3 regions of the Streptomyces sp. NPDC102514 genome follow, and region 1 is predicted to be linked to each of the others. Evidence: riboswitches for the same ligand, from Rfam matches in the RefSeq annotation. Region 1 holds a riboswitch; each other region holds the start of a gene.
The links. A riboswitch is a leader RNA that binds a small molecule or an ion and turns the genes downstream of it on or off. The one in region 1 is predicted to bind cobalamin.

Region 1 (6,365 bases):
TGCCGACCTGCGCCCGGAACGCGCCCGCCACCCGCCGCTCGCAGTGTGCTTCATAGGGCACCCAGAGCTTCGAACTCACCTCACGCCAGAAACCGAACCGCTCCTCCCGCGGTACCTCCGCGGTACTGACCACGTCCATGACTCACCCCCCCCGTGAGGTCCGCGCCTCGTCACCGGCGCGGACTGCTGTCCGGTGACCGTGCCGCCCCGCCCCCCGGCGGGGCGAGCACCGGCACGTTCAGGTGTAGCAGCTCCAGGATCGTGCGAGTCGGACATTTTGGCGACAGCCGAATAGCCCTGGTACGGGCCGGGAGCCCGGGGCCCGCGCCCCCGCTCCCGGCCCGCCGCGCGGATCAGGACGTGGACAGTTCCGTGCGGATCGTGCGGGCCGCGGCGACCAGGTTCTCCAGGGACGTGCGCGTCTCGGGCCAGGCCCGGGTCTTCAGACCGCAGTCGGGGTTGACCCAGAGGCGCTCGGCGGGGATGGCCTCAAGTCCCTTGCGCAGCAGGGCGGCGGCCTCGTCCGTACTCGGCACCCGGGGCGAGTGGATGTCGTACACACCGGGCCCCGCCTCACGCGGATAACCGTGTCCGGCCAGCTCGCGGGCGACCTGCATGTGCGAGCGTGCCGCCTCCAGGCTGATGACGTCGGCGTCGAGGTCGTCGATGGCCTGCACGATGTCACCGAACTCGGCGTAGCACATGTGCGTGTGGATCTGGGTGTCCGGGCGTACGCCGCCGGTGCTGAGGCGGAACGCCTCGGTGGCCCACGCCAGATACGCCGGACGGTCGGCGGCCCGCAGCGGCAGCGTCTCGCGCAGGGCGGGTTCGTCGACCTGGATGACCGAAGTCCCGGCCGCCTCAAGGTCGTTCACCTCGTCGCGCAGGGCGAGGGCGACCTGGCGGGCGGTGTCGCCGAGCGGCTGGTCGTCGCGGACGAAGGACCAGGCGAGCATGGTGACGGGCCCGGTCAGCATGCCCTTGACCGGCTTGGCGGTGAGCGACTGGGCGTACGTCGTCCAGCGCACCGTCATGGGTTCCGGGCGGGAGATGTCCCCGGCGAGGATCGGCGGGCGGACGTACCGCGTGCCGTAGGACTGGACCCAGCCGTGCTGGGTGGCGAGGTATCCGGTGAGCTGTTCGGCGAAGTACTGGACCATGTCGTTGCGTTCGGGTTCGCCGTGCACGAGCACATCGAGGCCGGTCTTCTCCTGGAACGAGATCACCTCGCCGATCTCGGCCCGGATGCGCTCCTCGTACCCGGCGCTGTCGATCCGCCCGGCGCGCAGGTCGGCCCGTGCCGTGCGCAGTTCCGTGGTCTGGGGGAACGAGCCGATGGTGGTGGTCGGCAGCAGCGGCAGGCCGAGGTGGGCGCGCTGGGCCGCGGCCCGCTCGGCGTACGGCAGGGAGCGGCGGGCGTCGGCGTCCGTGACGGCGGCGGCCTGGGCCCGTACGGTGGGGTCGCGGGTGATCGCGGACCCGGCGCGGGAGGCCAGGTCGGCCCGGTTGGCGGCGAGTTCGGCGGCGATAGCGCCGGTGCCGCCCGCGAGGCCCTTGGCGAGAGTGACGATCTCCGCGGTCTTCTGCCGGGCGAAGGCGAGCCAGCGGCGGATCTGCGGCTCGATGTCGCGTTCCGCGGAGGCGTCGAGGGGGACGTGGAGGAGGGAGCAGGAGGCGGCCACGTCGACCCGGTCGGCCAGCCCGAGCAGGGTGCCGAGCGTGCCGAGGGACTTTTCCAGGTCGTTGACCCAGATGTTGCGGCCGTTGACCACTCCGGCGATCAGACGCTTGCCGGGCAGTCCGCCCACGGCGGCGAGCGCGTCCAGGTTGGCGGCGGCCGACTCGGTGAAGTCCAGCGCGAGACCTTCCACCGGGGCCTTGGCCAGCACCGGCAGGGCGTCGCCGAGCCGGGCGAAGTAGGACGCGACCAGCAGCTTCGGGCGGTCGGCCAGGGCGCCGAGGTCACGGTAGACGCGGGTGGCCGTGTTCAGCTCGGCGGGTGTGCGGTCCTGCACCAGGGCGGGCTCGTCGAGCTGGACCCACTCCGCCCCCGCGGCGCGAAGATCGGCGACGATCTCGGCGTACACGGGCAGCAGCCGGTCGATGAGGGTGAGCGGGTCGAAGTCGCCGGCGACACCCGGGGCGGGCTTGGCGAGCAGGAGGTAGGTGACGGGTCCGACGAGGACGGGTCGTGCGGTGAGCCCGAGCGCCAGGGCTTCCTTCAGCTCCGCGACCTGCTTGCTCGAGTCGGCCGTGAAGACGGTGTCCGGACCCAACTCGGGCACCAGATAGTGGTAGTTCGTGTCGAACCACTTCGTCATCTCCAGCGGCGCCACGTCCTGGGTGCCGCGCGCCATGGCGAAGTAGCCGTCGAGCGCGTCGGCCTCGACGGCGGCGCGGTGGCGTGCGGGGATCGCGCCGACCATGACACCGGCGTCCAGGACGTGGTCGTAGTACGAGAAGTCGCCGGTGGGAACCTCGTGGATGCCGGCCTCGGCCAGCTGCCGCCAGTTGGCCCGGCGCAGCTCGGCGGCGGTGGCCCGGAGGGCGTCGGCGTCGACCCGGCCCTTCCAGTAGCCCTCGACGGCCTTCTTCAGTTCCCGGTTCTGTCCCTGGCGGGGGTAGCCGTACACGGTGGCCCGTGCCGCCGCGGCTGCGGACTGCGCTGTCACGGAAATCTCCTTCGCGAGATATCTCCCTGGGATCCCGGGACGGGACGCGAGCGCGAAGGGGTGACGGACCGGGCGGAAACCGAACCGCGCGCAGAGCGCGGTCGTCCGCCGGATCAAGTACGCCGACCCGCCCACGAGGTCACCGGGATCTCCGCGCACGAATGGTTCGCGCACGGGCAGTTGGCAGGTCTTCGGACTCGCGGGCACGTCCTCCCTGCGGAGGACACCTACTGGCCGTCGCTTCCCAGACCCGGCCGGGCCCAGTGCGTGTGACGGCGGTCGTTCCCACTCACCGCTGCGGGGCAGTCCCGGATTCCCACCGGGTTCCCTCTTGCGACGCACCCGTCTGGCGGACGGGGCGAACCAGCTGCACCGGCCACCCTACGGGGCACACCCCGGTCGTGGAAAACTTTTCAGTGCACGGAGAAGCCGCCGTCGACGAAGACCGACTGCCCGGTGACATACGAGGAGGCGGCGCTCGCCAGGAAGACCGCCGCGCCCGCGAAGTCCTCCGCGAGGCCGTTGCGTCCGACCATCGTGCGCGCCGCCAGGGCCGCCACCTTCTCCGGGTCGGACGACAGCCGCCTGTTCAGCGGTGTCATCACGAAGCCCGGCACCAGCGTGTTGACGGTGACCCCGTACGGCGACCAGGCCTCCGCCTGTGAGCGGGCCAGTGACTCCAGCGCCCCCTTGGAGACGCCGTAGGCACCGCTCTGGACGAAGGCGCGGTGGGCCTGCTGCGAGGTGATGTGGATGATCCGCCCGAAGCCCCGCTCGGCCATGGCCGGGCCGAAACGCCGGCCCAGCAGGAAGGGCGCGTCCAGGTTCAGGGCCATGGTGGTGTCCCACACCTCGTCGCTGAGCTCGCTCATCGGCGGCCGGAGGTTGACGCCGGCGCAGTTGACGAGGATGTCGGGTTCACCGAAGGCCTCGACCGCCTGCTCGGCTGCCTCGCGCACGCCTTCACGCGTACCGAGATCCGCGCCGACCCAGGCCGCACGGCAGCCGAGCGCATGCAACTCCTCGACCGTCGCCCGCAGTTCCGCTTCCTTGCGTGCCACGACGACGACGCTCGCCCCGGCGCGGGCCAGCGCCTCCGCCATGCCCCGCCCGATGCCGGAGCTGCCGCCGGTCACCAGGGCGACCCGGCCGTCCAGGGAGAACAGTTCTGAGAGGTAGTGCTGCGAGTCCATGGCGGCACCCTAGAAGGGCAGCGCCGGGAGCGCACCGGCGGGGGTGCGATGCGGCCGTACGGTAACGGTCCAGGTCAGGCGCTTGCCCCCAGGCCGGGAGCCTGGCACGGCGGGGCTGCCGATCGGCCGGCCTATCTCGTACCCGCCCCGGGTGCCGGCTCAGCCCAGTACGAGCGGCAGCCGCCCGGCGAGGGTGCCAAGGGCGGTCTTCTCCGCATCGGTCGGCGTCCGCCGTCCGGTGCCGATCAGCAGCGCGGCCTTGTCGGAGAACGAGGCCGGGAACGGGGTCCCGGCGATCTGCTCCAGCGACGCGCGGGCCGCCGCCAGGGTCGCGGCGGGCGGCTGGGTGGTCGAGGTCAGCCGGGAGATCAGGTCGAGGTGGTGCAGGGTCGCTTCGAGGACGTACACGGACAGGTAGTCGCCGACGGTCAGCACCTCGTCGCGGGTGCCGACGCGGGCCGTGGGATCGGCGAGTCCGGCGGCGCGGCCCGCGGCGGAACCGACGTCGTCGAAGTGGAACTTCAGCAGCTCCGGCTCCCCGTACGCGGCGGCCAGCCGGGGGATCAGCGCGTCCAGCGGATCCTCGCCGGCCGGGGTTCCGCCGAGCTGCCAGTAGGTGACCGCGTCCACGGTCGGTCCGGTGTCGGCGGGGGTGACCAGGGTGATCAGGATGTCCTGGGCGTCGATGACCAGGTGGCACACCAGATCCCGCACGAGCCACCCCGTACAGCCCGACGGCTGCTCGAAGTCCTCGTCCGGGACTTCGGCGACCGCCGTGCGCAACGCGGTCCAGGCGAGCGAGAAGAGCTTCACCGCGGCACGGTAATGCCGGACCACGGCGGCGGACAAGCGCATACGGGCGGCGGGGCCCTTGTGGTCACCGCCCGGCGACCACAAGAACCCCACCGGCCTCAGCCGCTGGTGAGGACGACCAGTTGCCGGGTCGCGCGGGTCATCGCGACATAGCGGTCGACCGCCCCCGCGACACCCGTCCCGTACGTATGCGGGTCGACGAGGACGACCAGGTCGAACTCCAGCCCCTTCGACAGCTCCGGGGTCAGCGACCGGACGCGAGGCGTGGCCCGGAACGTCGGATCGCCGATGACGCACGCGATCCCGTCCGTGTGCGCGGCGAGCCAGGTGTCCAGGACCGCGTCCCGGTCCGCGACCGATCCGTGGACCACGGGGATGCCGTTGCTGCGGATGGAGGTCGGCACGTTGGCGTCCGGGAGCGCGGCCCGGATGACCGGCTCGGCCTCCGCCATGACCTCCTCCGGAGTCCGGTAGTTGATGCTCAGCGAGGCCACCTCGATCCGGTCGAGACCGACCCGCTCCAGCCGCTCCCGCCACGACTCGGTGAACCCCTGCCTGGCCTGCGCGCGGTCCCCGACGATGGTGAAACTCCGCGACGGGCAGCGCAGGAGCAGCATCTGCCACTGCGCGTCGGTCAGCTCCTGGGCCTCGTCCACGACGACGTGCGCGAACGGACCGGCGAGCAGATCCGGTTCGGCGGTGGCCAGTTCGGACTCGTCGACCATGCTGACCTTGGCGTCCTCGCCGCGCAACATCGTCACCAGGCCCTCGCCGTCGTCACCGTCGGCGCCCGAGTCGGCCGCGGCCTCTATCAGGTTGTCGACGACCTGGGCCATGCGCTCGCGCTGGGCGGCGAGGGTGGCCTCCTGCCGGCGCCTGCGCCGCGCCGACTCCGGATCGCCGAGCCGCTGCCGCGCCGCGTCCAGGATCGGCAGATCGGACACCGTCCACGCCTGCGGCTCCGCGCGCTGCAGCCTGCGTACGTCGTCGGGGCCGAGCCAGGGAGCACACATCCGCAGATAGGCGGGCACCGACCACAGGTCCCCGACGATGTCGGCCGCTTCGAGCAGCGGCCACGCGCGGTCGAGGGCCCCGGTCAGCTCCTCGTCGTGCAGCAGAGCCCGGCGGAACAGGTCGGGCGGTACGTCGTCGTCGTGCTTGTCCAGCAGGATCGTCAGCAGGGCCTCCCAGATCTGCTCACGCGCCTCGTTGTGCGGGACGCCGGGGCCCGGCGTCCCGAACGCCTCGGTCCAGTCGTCGGCGCTCAGCCGGACGTCGGACCAGGGGGTCGAGACCGTCATCCCCTTCGCGGGCGGCTCCTCGTAGAACCTGACGGCCGTCTCGACCGCCCCGACCATGTGCGCGGACGACTTGAGTGAGGCCACCTCCGCATCGGTCTCGTCCGGCGCTCCGGCTCCCTCGGCGACGAGGTCCCGCAGCGTGCAGGTCTGCACACCCTCCTCCCCGAGGCTGGGGAGGACGTCGGCCACGTACGCCAGATAGGGCTGGTGCGGGCCGACGAACAGCACTCCGCCCCGACGGTGACCGAGACGGGGGTCGGAGTAGAGGAGGTAGGCGGTCCGGTGCAGGGCGACGACCGTCTTGCCCGTGCCGGGACCGCCGTCGACGACGAGCGCGCCCCGGGATCCCGCGCGGATGATCGCGTCCTGGTCGGCCTGGATGGTGG
Region 2 (6,365 bases), on a different contig from region 1:
CGGGCTGAGCGTAGGCGTGCGAGGGGCCGCGCGCAGGGATGCCGACATCATTCCGGACACGCGTTCGCGAGTTCCTGGGGCGCGGGACGGCTCACGGTGCCCAGGAAACGCACGTGCGGCCGGCCGTCGGGACCGTCGGAGTCGTCGCGGGTGACGGCGGTCCGTACGCCGTAGACCTCGGCGATGAGGTCCTCGGTGAGTACGTCGCCCGGTGTCCCGGTGGCCACCACGCGGCCCTCGCGCAGGACGACGAGCCGGTCGCAGTACATCGCCGCGAGGTTGAGGTCGTGCAGGGCGACGACGCTGGTGACCGGCAGCGAGGTGACGAGGTTCAGCAGGTCGAGCTGGTGCTGGATGTCGAGGTGGTTGGTGGGTTCGTCCAGGAGGAGTTCACGGGGTTCCTGGGCGAGGGCGCGGGCGATCTGCACGCGTTGGCGTTCACCGCCGGAGAGGGTGTGCCAGGACTGGTGGGCGCGGTCGGCGAGGCCGGTGCGGGCCAGGGCGTCGCGTACGGCCTCCTCGTCGGCCTGCGACGGGGGTGTCCAGGCGCGGCGGTGCGGGGTGCGGCCGAGGCGTACGACGTCCAGGACGCTCAACTCGACCTGTGTGTCGGCCTGTTGCTCGACCACCGCGATACGGCGGGCGATGTCGCGGCGGCCCAGTTCGCCGAGGGGGCTGCCGTCGAGGGTGACCACGCCCGAGGCCGGGGCGAGGACGCCGGAGAGCAGCCGCAGGAGGGTGGACTTGCCGGAACCGTTGGGCCCGAGGAGGCCGACGGTGGTGCCGGGGGCGGGGCTGATACTGACGCCGTCCAGGATGACGCGTCCGTCGGCGGTCCGGGTGACGCGGCCGGCCCGGAGGCCGGCATCCCGCACGGCCGTACCCTTCTCGACGCCTTCCGCGCGCCCGGCGGCGATCCCGGCGCCCTCGGTGGTCCCGGCACCTTCAGTGGTCCCGGCGTGCTCGGTCGTCATCGTGTCCTCCGCGTCCGGTACAGCACCAGCACGAACACCGGTACGCCGATGAGTGAGGTGACCACACCCACGGGCACCTCCTGGGGGTCGAGGACGGTACGGGCCAGGGTGTCCACCCACACCAGGAACACCGCGCCGGCGAGGGCGGCGACCGGCAGCAGCCGGGCGTGGCCGGAACCCACCACCGCGCGGGCCGCGTGCGGCAGGACGAGTCCGACGAAGCCGATGGCGCCGGCCGAGCTGACGAGCGCGGCCGTCAGGAGCGCCGTCACGCACAGCAGCACCAGCCGGGTGCGGGCCACGGACACCCCGAGGGTCGCGGCGGCGTCCTGGCCGAAGGCGAACGCGTCCAGCGTGCGCGCGTACGCCAGACAGACCGCCAGCGCGACCACCAGGACCGCGAGGCAGACCCAGACGTCCGTCCAGCCGACCCCGCCCAGCGAGCCGAGCAGCCAGAACAGCACCCCTCGGGTGGTCTCGGCGTCGGCGGCGGTCATCACCACGAAGGAGGTGAGCGCCGAGAAGAGCTGCATCGCGGCGACACCGCTCAGCACCACGCGGTCCGTCGTCCCGCCGAGCGTGTGGCTGAGCAGCAGCACGAGTCCGAACGACAGCAGCGCGCCGAGGAACGCGCCCGCCGAGACCGACACCAGGCCGCCGCCCGCGCCGAGGACGACCACGACGACCGCGCCGGTCGAGGCTCCGGAGGACACCCCGAGGACGAACGGGTCGGCGAGCGGGTTGCGCAGCAGGGACTGCATGACCGCGCCGCACACGGCGAGTCCGGCCCCGCAGACGGCGGCCAGCAGGGTGCGCGGCAGCCGCAGCTGCCAGACGATGCCGTCCCGGATGGGGCTCAGCTCCGTACTCCCCCAGCCCAGATGGGAGGCGACCACGGACCAGACGTCGGCGACGCGGATGTCCGCCGGGCCGATGGTGATCGCGACGGCGACGGAGGCGACGAGCAGTGCCACGCCGGCCGCGCAGAGCAGTCCCACGCGCGGCCGTGCCATCCGGCGAGTCACCCCGTGAGCCCGAACTCCCGCAGGGCGGTGGCCACTTGTTCGACGCCCTCGACGGTACGGATGGTCGGGTTCATGGCCTGCCCGCTGAGCAGGACGTACCGCTTCTTCTTCACGGCGGTCATGTTCTTGGTGACCGGGTCGGACTCCAGGAACTCGATCTTCTTCTTCGCGGACTCGGCGGTCTGCGACTTGCGGGTCAGATCGCCGATGACGAGGACGTCGGGGTCGCGGTCGGCGACCGTCTCCCAGTTGATCTGGGGCCATTCCTCGTGGGTGTCGTCGAAGACGTTCTTCGCGTCGAACGCCCGGGTGATGATGCCGGGGGCGCCGCAGCAGCCGGCCATGTAGGGCGACTCGGAGTTGGCGAACCAGTACAGGAGGGAGACGTCCGAGGCGTCGATGCCGGCGGTGGCCTTCTGCATGCGCTGCCGGAGCTCGGCGACCAGCTTGTCGCCCCGCTCCTCCACACCGAACACCTCGGCCAGGTCGCGTATCTCCCCGTAGATGGCGTCGATGCCGAGGGGCTTCTTGCGGGCGCCGTCGCCGTCCCCGGTGTTGTCCTTGCCCGCGCAGTCGGAGGGCGAGACGTACGCGGGTACGCCGAGCTTCTCGAACTGCTCGCGGGTGGCGACGCCTCCCTTGCCGAGCGTGGACACGAACGAGGCGGCGACGAAGTCGGGGTCGGCGTCCAGGACCCGTTCGAACGACGGGTTGTTGTCGGCGATCCGCTTCACCTGCGCGTCGGCCTTCTCCAGGCCCTTCATCACCGGGTCGGTCCAGGTGGCGCTGCCGGCCATCCGGTCGGCGAGGCCCAGCGAGAACATGATCTCGGTGGTGCCCTGGTTGAGGGAGACGGCCTTGCGCGGCGGGGACTCCACGCGGACGGTGTGGCCGCAGTTCTCCAGGGTGACGGCTGCCGCGGAGTCCTTGCCGGCTGAGCCGGACGAGTCGGCACCACCGCACGCGGTCAGCAGAACGACCCCGGAAACGAGCAGGGCGGCAGGGCGGGTGGGGCGTGCGATGGGCACGGAAGTTCCTCAGACGTCGAGGGCTCGAACGCGGAGCCCGGTCGTACGGTGCTCCCCCGCCGTCTCGGGACCGCGGAGGCCGCCAGCAGGTCTTCGGACTCGGGTTCACCCGGACGAGGCGCCTTCCCGGACCGTCGATCCGGTCCAGTGGCCGATGCCCCGCCCGTCACCCTCACCGCTGCGCGTCAGCTCCGGATTTCCACCGGATTCCCTGACCCACGTACATGGGTTCGACTGGCTTTCGCAAGCTATCACGGCGGCTTTCACGGCCGTGCGGCAGTGCGGTGGGGGCTCGGTCGCGGCTCGGCGAGGGCTCGACGGGAATGCCGGTCTCCGCCGCCCGTTTCGTACGTTTCTCCTGTTCCGGCGGTGTTCACGGCGGCGCCACGCCCGTGCCCCCGCGGCCTGAATGAGTGGTTCCGTTCAGCGCGCCGCTCGGAGGCACCGGAGGACCGACCCATGCCGCAGGACCAGCCCATGACCGGAACCGCCGGAACCGCCGGAATCACCGGACCCGCCGGAAGGGACATGGCCGGAAGGGATCCGTCCGGGAGGGGCCCGGCCGATGGGGAAGCCGCGGCGGCCATCGACCGCCGTCGCTTCCTGCTCGTCTCCGGCACCCTCGCGATGGCGGCGGGGGCGACGGCGGCAGCGGGAGCGGCGACCCTCGTCCCGCCGCAGCGCCCCGGCCCCTCCGCGGCACCCGCGGCCGAACAGGTGGCCCCGCGGCCGGCCCGTGCCACCCGGCGGCCGGCGCCGTACGCGGCCACCACCCTGGACATGACCGCCCGGCTGAGCGGAAGCCCGCACTCCGGCAGCTACCGCCGACTGGTCACGGGCCCGGGCCGGCCCCTGGTCGTACGGGAGGAACTCGCCCCCGCCGCCACCGGCCGCCCGGACCGGCGGACCCCGCTCGCGTGCTTCGTCCAGTTCACCGACCTGCACCTGACCGATGTGCAGAACCCGCTGCGCACGGAGTTCCTGCGCTCGGGCGGGGCCGCGGCCTGGCGTCCTCAGGAGGCGCTGACCGTGGCGGGGGCCGTCGCGCTCGTGGAGCAGGTGAACGCGCTCGCCGAGGGCCCGCACACCGGTCTGCCGCCCGCCTTCGTGATGACGACCGGCGACAACATCGACAACAACTCCGCGCTCGAACTCGACTGGTTCCTCACGCTGATGAGCGGCGGCCGGATCACTCCCGACTCCGGCGACCCGTCGGCGTACGAAGGCGTCCAGGACTCGGGGCTCCCCCTCTACTGGCACCCGGACGACCCGGGCCTGCGCGACCTGGACAAGCGGCGCGGGCTGCCCGCCGTCCCCGGTTTCCTCACGGCCGCGCGGCGGCCGGTGACCAGCCCGGGGCTCGGCATCCCCTGGTACTCGACGGTGGGCAACCACGACGATCTGCCCGGCGGCTGCCTGTCACCCGCGCTCGGCGACTTCGCGACGGGCTCCCGCAAGCTGATGTCGGTCCCGGACACGGACACGGCCGCCTACGCGAAGGCCCTGCGGACCGGCGACGACCCCAAGAGCGAGGTGCTCGAAGCGATCCTGCGACGGCACACCCGCTCGGCGCGGACCGTGACGGCCGACGAGCGGCGCCGGCTGTGCACCCCGCACGAGTATCTGGCCGCACACCTCGACCCCGGGCGGGCAGGGGCGGGACCGGTCGGCCACGGCTACACCCAGGACAGCCTGGACGGCGACCGGATGTACTACTCCTTCCGGATCGCCGAGAACGTCATCGGCGTCAGCATCGACACGACGTACCGCAGCGGCCACTACGAGGGCTCGCTGGGCACCGGTCAACTGCGCTGGCTGGAGCGGACGCTCGCCGCGCACAGTTCCCGGTCGTACGCCGCCGACGGCCGCCTCGTACGCAACTCGCGGGCCGACGACGCCCAGGTGCTGGTTTTCAGCCATCACCACAGCCCGAGCATGACCCGCCGCCCCGACGCGGCCCGCTCGGAGGAACCGCGGCACGACGGCGCGGAGGTCCTGGCGCTGCTCGGCAGATTCCCGAACGTGGTGGCGTGGATCAACGGCCACAGCCACGTCAACCGGATCACGGCGCATCCCCACCCGACCCCGGCCCGCTCCTTCTGGGAGGTCAACACGGCCTCCCACCTGGACTATCCGCACCACGCCCGGCTGATCGAACTGACCGACAACGGGGACGGCACGCTGTCGCTGTTCACCACACTCGTCGAATCCGCGGCCCCGCACCGCACGGCCCCCGACTTCACCGACCTGTCAGCGGTGGGCCTGGCGTCCCTGTACCGCGAACTGGCCTACAACGCCCCGAACCTGACAGAGACCACATGGGCGGGCACACCCCAGGACCAAAACGTGGAACTACTACTGACCACCGACCTGTAGCTTTCAGCTTCGGGCTCGCGGGGCCTGCCGGCTTTCAACTTCGAGCTCGCGACGACTGCCGGCTTTCAGCTTCGGGCTCGCGGGGGCTGCCGTCTCTCCCGGGGCACGGCGAACCGCCCGCTTTTAAGGGGCGCGGGGAACTGCGCGAACGGCCCCCACCGGGCCGCACCCGCCATGAACCCGCAGCCCCACCCCCTCCGCGGGGAATCCCGGGCCCACCCCGGACGTTGTCCGCCCCAGACAGCCACACCCCCCACCCCCAGGAGGCGACCCGTGCACGGCGACCCGGCAACGATCCGCAAGATCCTCACCGAGACCGGCGACACCTGGGCCGTCGTAGGCCTGTCGTCGAACGAGCGACGCGCCGCGTACGGCGTCGCGGACGTGCTGAAGCGCTACGGCAAGCGCGTGATCCCCGTCCACCCGAAGGCCGAGACGGTCCACGGAGAGAAGGGCTACGCCTCCCTCGCGGACATCCCCTTCGAGGTCGACGTGGTGGACGTGTTCGTCAACAGCGACCTGGCCGGCCCGGTCGCCGACGAGGCCGTCGCCATCGGCGCCAAGGCCGTCTGGTTCCAGCTCGGCGTGATCGACGAGGCCGCGTACGAGCGCACCCGCGACGCCGGCCTCGACATGGTCATGGACCGCTGCCCGGCGATCGAGATCCCCCGCCTGGGCTGACCCGGCGGGACTGAGCAGGCGGCGGAGCCGAACGCGCGGGGACGAACCGGCGAAACCGAACCCGGACCGCCGGGACACCCACCCCGCTCACCCGTCACGGCGCCCGCGCCCCCCGGATCCGTACGCGCGCCGGTCGCTCCTCGGCTGAGCCTCGAACGCCGAGCCCGACCAGGCGGGGGGTTCCGTGCGCGGAGCGGGCGTCCGGCGGCGGGACGCGGTCCGGTTCCAGTCGCCGTCGCCGAGGACGAGCATCGGGTCGAACATCACGACGACTCCCGCGA
Region 3 (6,365 bases), on a different contig from region 1:
CAGGCCGTCCTGGACGTGATGGGCGTCGGCGGCGGTGAGGACACCAACTGGTTCGTCAAGGACCTGCCGCTGCTCATCGCCTTCGGCGTGCTGGCCGCGTACACGTACTCGTCCGGGCTGCGCGCGCCCGCCCTGATCGCGTTCGTCAAGGACACGCTGATCTACATCGTCATCGCGGTCGCGATCATCTACATCCCGATCAAGCTGGGCGGCTTCGACGAGATCTTCGCCAAGGCGGGCGAGGCGTACAACCAGACCAACCCGGCGACCGGCGCGCCACGCGGCTCCCTGGTCCCGGGCGAGGCGGGCCAGTGGACGTACGCGACGCTGGCGCTGGGCTCCGCGCTCGCGCTGTTCATGTACCCGCACTCGATCACGGCGACGCTGTCCTCGCGCAGCCGTGAGGTGATCCGGCGCAACACCACGATCCTGCCGCTGTACTCGCTGATGCTGGGCCTGCTCGCGCTGCTCGGCTTCATGGCGATCGCGGCCGGGATCAAGGTGGACAACGGGCAGCTGGCGATCCCGCAGCTCTTCGAGACCATGTTCCCGGACTGGTTCGCGGGCGTGGCGTTCGCGGCGATCGGGATCGGCGCGCTCGTGCCGGCGGCCATCATGTCCATCGCGGCGGCCAACCTGTTCACCCGCAACATCTACAAGGACTTCATCAAGCCCGACGCGACGCCCGCCCAGGAGACCAAGGTCTCCAAGCTGGTCTCGCTGCTCGTGAAGGTCGGCGCGCTGGTCTTCGTCCTGACCATGGACAAGACGGTCGCGATCAACTTCCAGCTCCTCGGCGGGATCTGGATCCTGCAGACCTTCCCGGCGCTCGTCGGCGGACTGTTCACGCGCTGGTTCCACCGATGGGCGCTGCTCGCGGGCTGGGCGGTCGGGATGCTGTACGGGACGGTCGCCGCGTACGGGGTGGCCTCGCCGACGCAGAAGCACTTCGGCGGGTCCTCGAAGGAGATTCCCGGGATCGGGGAGATCGGGTACATCGGGCTGACCGCGTTCGTGCTGAACCTGCTGGTGACGGTGGTGCTGACGTTCGTCCTTCGGGCGGTCAAGGCGCCGGACGGGGTCGACGAGACCTCTGCCGAGGACTACACGGCGGATGCCGGCGACAAGGGGGTCCAGGTGGACCTGCCGCCTGCCACGGCGGGGGCGGGCCACTAGGGGTTTTTCGCCCCCGCCGCCCCTACCCTTCCCGTCACTGCATGGGGGCTGCGCCCCCTCGCCCCCCTTTGCCCTCAAACGCCGGACGGGCTGGAGATTCACGGATCTCTCAGCCCGTCCGGTGTTTGAGGACCGGGGGTTCGGGGGCGGCGCCCCCGAGGCAGGCCGCACCTCCGCAGCCCGCTCCCCTGCACCGTACGGAGCCGACACGACACAACATGTGGGGGTGCTTCCGGAGCCCGGCACAAGATGTATGCTCATGCTCGCTGTCGTCGCAGGGGAATCCGGTGTGAGTCCGGAACTGTCCCGCAACGGTGTACTTGTACGTGATATGCCCGCATGTCGCGTACAGGAGTCAGTCCGAGGACCTGCCGACAGCGCGCCCAGGCCGTCCGGTCCGGGTGCATGACGTCCGGGCCTCGCGGAGTGGGCCGGTGGACGCGGCGTACCGCTGCCCAGGGCGCGTACCCCCGTGTGCCCCGAACCCCTCTCCCCCGAGGCCCCCGTGCCGAGCGAGGGAGAGCCCCACGTGACCATCGCGCCAGCCGATCCGGTCTCCGCGACAGCGACCCGGGACCAGCAGGACAGGGCCGAGGCCGACGGACCGGGAACCGCGTTGCTGCGGATCCTGACCGACTTCACCGCCGACCTCCCCGGTGCCGACCCCGGCCGGGTCGCCGCCGCCGCGCTGCGCGGCCGGTCCGCCGCCGCGGACATCGCGGAGCTGCGTGAGCTGGCCACGGAGTCGGCCGCCGGTCTCATCTCCGAGGACCCGGTCTACTCGAAGCTGGCCGCCCGGCTGCTGACCGTCACCATCGCCGCGGAGGCCGCCTCGCAGGGCGTGCGCTCCTTCTCCGAGTCGGTCGCCGTCGGCCACCGCGAGGGCCTGATCGCCGACCGCACGGCCGCGTTCGTGCGCCTCCACGCGGCCCGGCTGGACACGCTGATCGACCTGGCGGGCGACGACCGCTTCGGCTACTTCGGCCTGCGTACCCTGCACAGCCGGTACCTGCTGCGGCACCCGATCACACGGTCCGTCGTCGAGACGCCCCAGCACTTCATGCTGCGGGTGGCGAGCGGACTGGCCGAGGACGACACGACGAGGTCCGTCGACGAAGTCGCGTCCCTGTACCGGCTGATGAGCCGCCTGGACTACCTGCCGTCCTCCCCCACGCTCTTCAACTCCGGTACGCGCCACCCGCAGATGTCGTCCTGCTACCTCCTCGACTCCCCGCTGGACGAGCTGGACTCCATCTACGACCGCTACCACCAGGTGGCCCGCCTCTCGAAGCACGCGGGCGGCATCGGGCTCTCGTACTCCCGGATCCGTTCGCGCGGTTCGCTGATCCGCGGCACGAACGGGCACTCGAACGGCATCGTCCCGTTCCTGAAGACCCTCGACGCCTCGGTCGCCGCGGTGAACCAGGGCGGCCGGCGCAAGGGCGCGGCGGCGGTCTACCTGGAGACCTGGCACTCCGACATCGAGGAGTTCCTGGAGCTGCGCGACAACACCGGTGAGGACGCCCGGCGTACGCACAACCTGAACCTCGCGCACTGGATCCCGGACGAGTTCATGCGCCGGGTGAACGAGGACCGCGACTGGTCGCTGTTCTCCCCCTCGGACGTGCCCGAGCTGGTCGACCTGTGGGGCGCCGACTTCGAGGCCGCCTACCGCAAGGCGGAGGCCGCCGGGCTCGCCAAGAAGACCATCCCCGCCCGTGATCTGTACGGCCGCATGATGCGTACCCTCGCGCAGACCGGCAACGGCTGGATGACCTTCAAGGACGCCGCCAACCGCACGGCCAACCAGACCGCGCTGCCCGGCCACACGGTCCACTCCTCGAACCTGTGCACCGAGATCCTGGAGGTCACGGACGACGGGGAGACCGCGGTCTGCAACCTCGGGTCGGTCAACCTCGGCGCCTTCGTGGACGCGGACGCCGGCGACATCGACTGGGAGCGGCTCGACGCGACCGTCCGGACCGCCGTCACCTTCCTCGACCGGGTCGTCGACATCAACTTCTACCCGACCGAGCAGGCGGGCCGCTCCAACGCCAAGTGGCGTCCGGTGGGCCTCGGCGCGATGGGGCTGCAGGACGTCTTCTTCAAGCTGCGGCTGCCGTTCGACTCGCCGCAGGCGCGCGCCCTCTCCACCCGGATCGCCGAGCGGATCATGCTCGCCTCGTACGAGGCGTCCGCCGACCTCGCCGAGCGCAACGGCCCGCTGCCCGCCTGGGAGAAGACCCGTACGGCCCAGGGTGTGCTGCACCCGGACCACTACGACGTCGAGCTGAACTGGCCGGAGCGCTGGGCCGCCCTGCGGGAGCGGATCGCCGCGGTCGGCATGCGCAACTCGCTGCTGCTGGCCATCGCCCCGACGGCCACCATCGCGTCCATCGCGGGCGTGTACGAGTGCATCGAGCCGCAGGTCTCCAACCTGTTCAAGCGCGAGACGCTGTCCGGCGAGTTCCTCCAGGTCAACTCGTACCTGGTGGCCGAGCTGAAGAAGCTCGGCGTGTGGGACGCGCAGACCCGGGAGGCGCTGCGCGAGTCCAACGGCTCGGTGCAGGGCTTCACCTGGGTCCCGCAGGACGTGCGCGACCTGTACCGCACGGCCTGGGAGATCCCGCAGCGCGGTCTGATCGACATGGCCGCCGCCCGGACCCCGTTCCTCGACCAGGCCCAGTCGCTGAACCTGTTCCTGGAGACGCCGACCATCGGCAAGCTCTCCTCGATGTACGCGTACGCCTGGAAGTCGGGGCTGAAGACGACGTACTACCTGCGCTCGCGTCCGGCGACCCGTATCGCCCGCGCCGCCCAGGCGCAGAGCGTGCCCGAGGCCACCATCCCCGTCCAGCAGGCCGCCGACCCCGACGCGGTCGCCTGCTCCCTTGAGAACCCCGAGTCCTGCGAGGCCTGCCAGTAATGACCACCGCACCTGACGCACCGGAGAAGGCCCAGCAGGCCGAGAAGACCGGGAAGAACCTGCTCGACCCCGGCTTCGAGCTGACCCTGCGCCCCATGCGCTACCCGGACTTCTACGAGCGCTACCGGGACGCGATCAAGAACACCTGGACCGTCGAGGAGGTCGACCTCCACTCGGACGTCTCCGACCTGGCGAAGCTGTCACCGGGTGAGCAGCACATGATCGGCCGGCTGGTCGCGTTCTTCGCGACGGGCGACTCGATCGTGTCGAACAACCTGGTCCTGACGCTCTACAAGCACATCAACTCCCCCGAGGCGCGGCTGTATCTGAGCCGTCAGCTCTTCGAGGAGGCCGTGCACGTCCAGTTCTATCTGACGCTGCTCGACACCTATCTGCCCGATCCGGCGGACCGCGCGGCGGCGTTCGACGCCGTCGAGAGCATCCCGTCCATCCGTGAGAAGGCCGAGTTCTGCTTCAAGTGGATGGACTCGGTGGAGAAGCTGGACCGGCTGGAGACGAAGGCCGACCGCCGCCGCTTCCTGCTGAACCTCATCTGCTTCGCCGCGTGCATCGAGGGCCTGTTCTTCTACGGGGCCTTCGCGTACGTCTACTGGTTCCGCAGCCGGGGCCTGCTGCACGGCCTGGCGACCGGCACCAACTGGGTGTTCCGCGACGAGACGATGCACATGAGCTTCGCCTTCGAGGTCGTGGACACGGTCCGCAAGGAGGAGCCGGAGCTCTTCGACGAGGAACTCCGGCAGCAGGTGACCGACATGATGCGCGAGGCCGTCGAGGCCGAGCTGCAGTTCGGGCGCGACCTGTGCGGTGAGGGCCTGCCGGGCATGAACACCGAGTCGATGCGGCAGTACCTGGAGTGCGTGGCCGACCAGCGGCTGCAGCGCCTGGGCCTCGCCCCGGTGTACGGCTCCGAGAACCCCTTCTCCTTCATGGAGCTGCAGGGGGTTCAGGAGCTGACCAACTTCTTCGAGCGCCGGCCCTCGGCGTACCAGGTGGCGGTGGAGGGGACGGTCGACCTTGACGAGGACTTCTGATCCTCCGCGGGGCCCCGCTCCCTCGCGGGGCCCTGCTCGGCCTCCCTGAGCTGACGGTCGACGCGCCGGTCGCGCACGATGCCGAACACCGCGGGGAGGACGAGCAGGACGAGGATTCCGAGGACGAAGAGCATTCCGATCAGGCCTTCCAGCTGTGTCGTATTCATGGACACCACTGTCGCGCCGAATACTCCTTACCGTGAGTGGCAGGACTGCCGTACACCCTCGATTTCCTGCCAGAGCGGGTGCACACTGTCAGCATGCTGACCAACGTGGCCGCCGTCCTGCTCGACGGCGCGCATCCCTTCGAACTCGGCGTCGTGTGCGAGGTGTTCGGCCTCGACCGCAGCGACGAGGGACTTCCGGTGTACGACTTCGCGGTCGCCTCGGCCGAGGGGCCGACCCTCGCCACCCACGTCCCGGGCTTCACCCTCTCCACGCCGTACGGGCTGGACCGGCTGGAGGAGGCCGACCTCATCGTCGTGCCCGCCGGAAGCCACTACATCGGGCGCACCTACCCGCCCGCGCTGCTCGACGCCCTGGTCCGGGCCGCCGACCGCGGCACCAAGGTGCTGAGCGTCTGCTCCGGGGTCTTCGTGCTCGGCGCGGCCGGACTGCTCGACGGGCGCCGCTGCGCGGTCCACTGGCGGCACGCCGACAAGCTGGCCGCCCGCCATCCCCTGGCGAAGGTCGAACCGGACGTGCTGTACGTGGACGAGGACCCGGTGATCACCTCGGCGGGCACCGCCTCCGGCATCGACGCCTGTCTGCACATCGTCCGCAAGGAGCAGGGTCCCGAGGTCGCCAACAGCATCGCGCGGCGCATGGTGGTGCCGCCGCACCGCGACGGCGGCCAGGCCCAGTACATCGAGCGCCCGCTGCCGCGCTCGCAGTGCGACACGGTCGGTGCGGTGCTCGTCTGGATGGAGGGCCACCTCGGCGAGGAGGTGACCGTCGAACAGCTCGCCGCCCGCGCGCACATGTCGCCGCGCACCTTCGCCCGGCGCTTCCAGCAGGAGACGGGGACCACTCCGTACCGCTGGCTGCTGCGCCAGCGGGTACTGCTGGCACAGGAGTTGCTGGAGGCCACCGACGAGACGATGGACTTCATCGCGGACCGCACGGGGTTCGGGACCGCGGCCGCGCTGCGCCATCAGTTCGTCCGCTCGCTGGGGACGACACCGAACGCGTACCGGCGCACGTTCAGGGGC

Region 2: it holds a riboswitch for cobalamin, as region 1 does, so the genes downstream of both, ACZ60E_RS35035 (ABC transporter substrate-binding protein) here and metE (5-methyltetrahydropteroyltriglutamate--homocysteine S-methyltransferase) in region 1, are expected to answer to the same signal.
Region 3: it holds a riboswitch for cobalamin, as region 1 does, so the genes downstream of both, ACZ60E_RS22120 (ribonucleoside-diphosphate reductase subunit alpha) here and metE (5-methyltetrahydropteroyltriglutamate--homocysteine S-methyltransferase) in region 1, are expected to answer to the same signal.

The regions. Positions count from the first base shown of each region.
Region 1 is NZ_JBVJLW010000001.1:300,494-306,858, forward strand. Features, by position in the region: gene ACZ60E_RS01400 (AraC-like ligand-binding domain-containing protein) at 1-139, opposite strand, end outside; gene metE (5-methyltetrahydropteroyltriglutamate--homocysteine S-methyltransferase) at 354-2,672, opposite strand; cobalamin riboswitch at 2,838-3,055, opposite strand; gene ACZ60E_RS01410 (SDR family NAD(P)-dependent oxidoreductase) at 3,086-3,865, opposite strand; gene ACZ60E_RS01415 (maleylpyruvate isomerase N-terminal domain-containing protein) at 4,025-4,678, opposite strand; gene helR (RNA polymerase recycling motor ATPase HelR) at 4,777-6,365, opposite strand, start outside.
Region 2 is NZ_JBVJLW010000017.1:5,864-12,228, reverse strand. Features, by position in the region: gene ACZ60E_RS35050 (hypothetical protein) at 1-1, opposite strand, end outside; gene ACZ60E_RS35045 (ABC transporter ATP-binding protein) at 48-875, opposite strand; gene ACZ60E_RS35040 (FecCD family ABC transporter permease) at 971-1,987, opposite strand; gene ACZ60E_RS35035 (ABC transporter substrate-binding protein) at 1,996-3,027, opposite strand; cobalamin riboswitch at 3,095-3,281, opposite strand; gene ACZ60E_RS35030 (TIGR03767 family metallophosphoesterase) at 3,556-5,403, shown strand; gene ACZ60E_RS35025 (CoA-binding protein) at 5,677-6,084, shown strand; gene ACZ60E_RS35020 (MHYT domain-containing protein) at 6,172-6,365, opposite strand, start outside.
Region 3 is NZ_JBVJLW010000008.1:246,580-252,944, reverse strand. Features, by position in the region: gene mctP (monocarboxylate uptake permease MctP) at 1-1,176, shown strand, start outside; cobalamin riboswitch at 1,430-1,566, shown strand; gene ACZ60E_RS22120 (ribonucleoside-diphosphate reductase subunit alpha) at 1,706-4,102, shown strand; gene ACZ60E_RS22115 (ribonucleotide-diphosphate reductase subunit beta) at 4,102-5,154, shown strand; gene ACZ60E_RS22110 (hypothetical protein) at 5,067-5,321, opposite strand; gene ACZ60E_RS22105 (helix-turn-helix domain-containing protein) at 5,415-6,365, shown strand, end outside.